Linked DNA regions of Bradyrhizobium sp. WD16. The protein of the gene in region 2 interacts with the protein of the main gene of each other region in a pairwise test. Links are inferred from orthologs where the notes say so. Each region holds a gene or a part of one and is shown on either strand. Other genes may lie near its edges.

Evidence for each region.
Region 1: the proteins of DB459_RS08240 (region 2) and DB459_RS21400 interact in binary tests that used the Escherichia coli proteins (3 or more experiments, as listed by UniProt). The link is inferred for Bradyrhizobium sp. WD16 from one-to-one orthologs.

What each region holds. Positions count from the first base shown.
Region 1 is NZ_CP028908.1:4,623,985-4,626,870, forward strand. It holds DB459_RS21400 (single-stranded DNA-binding protein), read left to right. Parts: upstream 1-1,134; coding sequence 1,135-1,638; downstream 1,639-2,886. Other genes in the region: DB459_RS21395 (outer membrane protein), read right to left, coding at 1-671; DB459_RS21405 (MarC family protein), read right to left, coding at 1,806-2,423. UniProt on the Escherichia coli protein: Plays an important role in DNA replication, recombination and repair. Binds to ssDNA and to an array of partner proteins to recruit them to their sites of action during DNA metabolism. Acts as a sliding platform that migrates on DNA via reptation.
Region 2 is NZ_CP028908.1:1,778,270-1,781,547, reverse strand. The notes cover bases 1-2,925. They hold DB459_RS08240 (primosomal protein N'), read left to right. Parts: upstream 1-330; coding sequence 331-2,520; downstream 2,521-2,925. Other genes in these bases: DB459_RS08235 (septal ring lytic transglycosylase RlpA family protein), read right to left, coding at 2,735-2,925; DB459_RS08245 (tyrosine recombinase XerC), read right to left, coding at 1-82. In the rest of the region: more of DB459_RS08235, read right to left, coding at 2,926-3,184.

The sequences.
Region 1 (2,886 bases), 2.8 Mb from region 2 along the record:
ACGCTGTGGACGTCGTCGCGGTAGCTGACAACGCCGCCGGCGGCCGGCACCGAGATGTTGGTGGTGCCGAAGTTGTAGTACTGGTACTCGACCTTGGCCGACCAGTTCGGGGTGAACAGGTACTCGAGGCCGGCACCGACGGTGTAACCGGTGTCCTTGCGGCTGACGGCGAAGGCGAGCGGCGCACCGGTGGCGGTGTTGAACACGTTCACGTTGTCGTTGTTGCCGCGGAAGGCGAGACCGCCCTTGGCGTACAGCAGCGCCGGACCCCAGGTGTAGCCGAGACGGCCGGTGACCGAACCGAAGTCGCTGCTGCGGCCCTGAACGGTGAACGGCACCAAGGCAGGCGGCGCGGTGAACAGCACGTTGGTGGTGTCGCGCGCGGCCCAGGTGTATTCGGCTTCGATACCGAGCACCCAGTTCGGGGCGAACTGATAGTCAGCGCCGCCCTGCACACCGCCGGCGAACCGGCCGTCGCTGCCGTAGATGTTGTCGCTGCCGTTGAAGGCGCCACCGATGTGACCACCGATGTAGAACCCGGTCCAGTTGTAGATCGGGGCCGGCACATAGGCCGGAGCCTTGGTGTAGGTACGGGCCGGAAGGTCGGCGGCAAAGGCCGAAGCCGTGCCCAGCGCGACCAGCGCCACGCTACCCAGCAAAATCTTCTTCATCGTTCTCTCCACTTACATCTCCGCCGCAACTGGCGGCGCAAATCCCAAGAAACAATCGTCGCAAGCGCCGATGTTGGGAACACCATAGTCCAATCCGGATCGAAAAGCCGTCTCCCAAATGCAACACCTCGTCACGAAGTGACTCCGACTAAGTTTAGGATTTGTTTAGCATATTTCCGCCGGTGGAGGCAAAATCCGCGCATCTTTTGACACATTTCGGGCAGCGCAGGCACCCTGCCGGTGCTTCAATGCCGCCCTGGCTGGTGGTTTACATCGGCGGCGGAACATAATAAGAACGATGGGCCCCGCGGTGCGATGCTGGGCGTGGAAGTGTGGATAAGGCGGCGCCGGTGGTCGCGCAGCCGAGCCGGAGCGGCGCCTGGCAGGTTATAGGGTCGGGACGGAGAACCCCGCCGCGAGCCGGCTTGGGTGTGTCGATTTGGGTGTGTGAACGGAGAGTGCGATGGCGGGAAGCGTAAACAAGGTCATTCTGGTCGGTAATCTGGGCGCCGACCCCGAAATCCGGCGCACCCAGGACGGACGCCCGATCGCCAATCTGCGGATCGCCACGTCGGAAACCTGGCGCGACAAGAACACCGGTGAGCGCAAGGAAAAGACCGAGTGGCACCGCGTCGTGATCTTCAATGAGGGGCTCTGCAAAATCGCGGAGCAGTACCTCAAGAAGGGCGCGAAGGTTTACATCGAAGGCGCTCTGCAGACACGGAAATGGACCGACCAGAGCGGAGTCGAGAAGTACTCGACCGAGGTGGTCCTGCAGGGCTTCAATTCGACTCTGACCATGCTCGATGGGCGTGGCGGCGGCGGTGGCGGTAGCTTCGCCGATGAGGGCGATTTCGGTTCCAGCGGGCCGTCCTCCGGGGCGCCGCGACGGGTGTCCTCCGGCAACCCCAGCCCCAGCCGTGGCGGCGGTGGTGGCGGCGACATGGACGACGAGATCCCGTTCTGACGGGGACGTTTTCCAGCGGCGGGCGTTGCGTCCGCTGATCCTTGCGCAGCAGTTTTGCGGCCGGCGTCGATAGCGGCGCCGGCCGTTTTGCTTTTGGGGTGCTTTTGGGCTGCTTTGGGGCGGAGGCGACGCCGCTGCGCGTCAGATTTGCTCAGCCTCAGATTTGCTCAGCCGAAGGCGCTGCGGGCGCCGTCGAGAATGAACTGGACCGCGAGCGCGGCCAGAACGATGCCCAAAAGGCGCGACAGGACGACGTTGCCGGTGATGCCGATGGCGCGTGACACCCGCACCGCTGCCATGAAGGCGAGGGCGCAGAGCAGGCCTGTCACGGCGATGATGGCGATCAGCGATGCCAGCGCCGCCGGCGTTGCCGCCTTGCCGGCGAGAAGCAGGGTTGCGGTGATCGCGCCGGGACCGGCGATCAGCGGAATGGCGAGCGGGAAGGCGGCGACATCGCGGACGTGCTCGGCCACGGCGTCCTCGGCCTGGCGGGTGTCGCGGGCCGGGCGCCAGCCGAGCACCATGTCGAACGAAATGGCGAACAGCAGGATGCCGCCGGAGATCCGGAATGCCGGCAGCCCGATGCCCAGGCGATCCAGCAACCAGCTTCCGGCCAGCGCCGTTCCGGCGAGAATGGCGGACGCGATCGCCGCGGCGCGCAGCCCGGTGGCGTTGCGCACACGCGGCGGCTGGTTGTCGGTGACGGCGAGGAAGGCCGGCGCGATGCCGATCGGGTCGACCACGACGAGCAGGGTGACGAGGGCGGTCAGGGCATCGTTGAGCATGCGCAATGTCCTCGGCGGGCCGCCTTCCGGATGCCGAGCGATAGAGTGCCGCAAGGAGCGCCGCAAGCGGTCCGCACGGCGCTGCTGCCGAGATCTCCCGGCTAGTGTGGCGTCTCGCAATTGCCTACCGCCTTCGCGGCAACCCTCTCGTAGGCAATTGCGAGACATAAGCCACACTAGCACTTTGATTTTGCTAGTGTCCTTTATGTCTCCGAATTACCGTGCGAGCGTGAGGCAAATGGAGCGGTAATTCGGAGACAGGACACTCGTGTGGCGTCTCGCAATTGCCTACCGCCTTCGCGGCAACCCTCTCGTAGGCAATTGCGAGACCTAAGCCACACTAGTGTGGTGGATCTGACGCTCGTTTCAGTATTGCAGCGAGTTCTTCGAGCGCGCGTCAGATCCAAAACCACACTAGAATCATAATGATGCTAGTGTGGCGTCTCGCAATTGCCTATGCCTT
Region 2 (3,278 bases):
GGCGCAGGTCGCGGGCATAGGCTTCGAGCGTCTTGGGCGACAGCCGCCGTTCGGCGCGCAGATGGCCGAGCCAGCGGGTCATCTCGGCGACGAGATCGGCGCCGGCGCAGGGCAGCAGGACAGCCTCGGCCGACTGTTGCGCCTCCTGTTTTGGCTTTGTCCCGTGGTTCGCCATGATCCTTCCCCGCCAACGATCGCGCCATCATCGGCCGCGGCGGTTCAGCCTTGGTTAAGGCGCCTCGCCCGTGGCGTGAAAAGCTGTGCCGGGCGCCTTAACCGCGGCTGCCGATGATGTAATAGGGTCAGGATGTCTACCGCCCGAGTCGCCCCTTGACGCCACCCCGCCCAGCTTCCCGCGTCGTCGATGTCCTGGTTCCGGTGGCGCTGGACCAGACATATTCCTATCGCGTGCCGTCAGGGATGGAACTGTCGCCGGGCGACGTCGTCGCGGTGCCGCTCGGCGCCCGGGCCACCATGGCGGTGGTGTGGGCCGAGAATGCCAATCCCGATCCGCGGCTGCATAACCGCCTCAAGGATGTCGCCGACAAATACGATGTGCCGCCGCTGCGCGGCGAACTGCGCAATTTCGTCGACTGGGTCGCCAATTACACCTTGTCGGCCCGCGGCATGGTACTGCGCATGGCACTGCGCATGGGTGAGCATCTCGGCCCGGAACGCGCCCGCCTCGGCGTACGTCTCGTCGGCGAGCCGCCGCAACGATTGACCGCGGCACGGCGCCGGCTGATCGAGGTGCTGTCCGACGGATTGCTGCACGCCAAATCCGAGGCCGCGCGCGAAGCCGGCGTATCCGCGGGGGTGGTCGACGGCCTCGTCGACGAGGGCACGCTCACCGTGGAGGTGATGCCGAAACCTCCGTCGCCGCCGGCGCCGGACCCGGATTTCGCCGTTCCCGACTTCACGCCGGTCCAGCAGGCGGCGGCGGCGGCGCTGCGCGCGCTGGCCGGCGCGGATGCGTTCCAGGTCGCCCTGCTCGACGGCGTCACCGGCTCGGGCAAGACCGAGGTCTATTTCGAGGCGGTGGCGGAGACCGTGCGCCGCGGCCGCCAGGCACTGATCCTGGTGCCGGAAATCGCGCTCACCGGTCAGTTCCTCGACCGCTTCGCCGCCCGCTTCGGCGTCCGGCCGCTGGAATGGCATTCGGAACTGACGCCGCGCAACCGCGCCCGCAACTGGGCGGCGATCGCCGCCGGCGAGGCAAAGACGGTGATCGGCGCGCGCTCGGCCCTGTTCCTGCCCTATGCCGATCTCGGCCTGATCGTCGTCGACGAGGAGCACGACCAGGCCTACAAGCAGGACGACGGCGCCCATTATCACGCCCGTGACATGGCGGTGGTGCGCGGCCATATCGCCAAAATCCCGGTGGTGCTGGCCTCGGCGACGCCCTCGGTGGAGACCGAGGTCAATGCCCGCAAGGGTCGTTACAAGCGGATCGCGTTGCCGGCGCGGTTCGGCGGCCAGCACATGCCCCATATCGAGGCCATCGATCTGCGGCGCGCGGGGCCGGCGCGCGGCCGTTTCATTTCCCCGCCTCTGGCCGAGGCGGTGCGCAACGCCATCGAGCGACGCGAGCAGGCGCTGCTCTTTCTCAACCGTCGCGGTTATGCTCCGCTGACCCTGTGCCGGGCCTGCGGCCATCGCTTCTCCTGCAACATCTGCGACGCCTGGCTGGTCGATCACCGCTTTCGCCAGCGCCTCGTCTGCCATCACTGCGGCTTCTCGATGCCGCGGCCGCGGCTCTGCCCCCATTGCGGCGCCGAGGAGAGCCTCGCCGCCATCGGCCCCGGGGTCGAGCGGCTGCAGGAAGAGGCCGCGGCGTTGTTTCCGGAGGCCCGCAGCATGGTGCTGTCGAGCGACCTCATCACCTCGATCGAAGCCATGCGCGCGGAGCTCACCGAGATCGCCGAGGGCCGGGTCGATCTGATCATTGGCACCCAGCTCGTGGCCAAGGGCCATCACTTCCCGCGCCTCAATCTCGTCGGCGTCATCGACGCCGATCTCGGCCTCGGCAACGGCGACCCCCGCGCCGCCGAGCGCACCTTCCAGCTCCTCAACCAGGTGATCGGTCGCGCCGGCCGCGAGCAGGGCCGCGGCATCGGCTATCTGCAGACCCACCAGCCCGAACATCCGGTGATGAAGGCGCTGGTGGCCTGCGACCGCGAGGCCTTCTACGACAGTGAGATCGAGGCCCGCGAGCGCACCGGCTACCCGCCGTTCGGCCGCCTCGCCAGCCTGATTGTCTCGGCGGGCGATCGGCCGATCGCGGAAGGCTATGCCCGACGGCTGGCGGCGCTGGCGCCGACCGCCGAGGGAGTGCTGGTGCTGGGGCCGGCGGAAGCGCCGCTGGCGGTGATCAAGGGCCGCTACCGCTTTCGCCTGCTGGTGAAAACGACGCGCAGCTACGATCTCTCGGCCTATCTGCGGGACTGGCTGACGGACGTGCCCAAGGTCACCGGCACCCTCAAGCTCGAGGTCGATGTCGACCCCCAGAGTTTCGTCTGAGGCGGGTCGTGTCCCGTCTCGAACCGTGAGCTGCGGTGCCGCGCGGGCCGATGCCGGCACGCCCAAACGCCGGCGGCCGCCCTGATCGCACCGGGCGGATCGGGACAGCCATCAGCGCGATCGCTGGCGAGGGTGTCGCCCGACCTCGTTCGACTTCAGCTTTTCGAGTTCGGCTTCTCAGCGATGGAAGCCGCGAAGCGTTCTGGACCGAAGCTTACTGGACTTCGGCGTAGACCATGCCGACGCCGCGGCCAGTCAGTCCCACGGCGCGCGCGGCGGCGGTGGAGAGGTCCAGAACCCGGCCACGCACGAACGGGCCACGGTCATTGATGGTCACGACAACGCTACGCCCGGCATGGGTCACCTTGACGCGGGTGCCGAAGGGCAGGCTGCGGTGGGCGGCGGTCAGGGCGTTCTGGTTGAAGCGCTGGCCCGAAGCGGTCCGGGAGCCGGATTCGTTGCCGTAGAAGGAGGCCATGCCGGAGAAGCCATGGCTCAAGGAAATCGACGCGTTGGCGTTGCGCCAGTTGGAATGATGATGGTGACGGGAGCGGGCAGAGGCGGTCGAGACGCCGGCGGCGAGGACCGAAATAGCGATGGCTGCGGTCACGACCTTGCGTCCCGTCGTGGCGCGCCACGGCGCAAAGTTCACGTTTAAATTCATCAACTTGTCCCTATGTAGCGTAAATGGAAGGTATTTTTGTCTCCGTCCTGGCTATAGCCGGTCGGCTTGGATGGGCAGGACCGTGCACCGGACA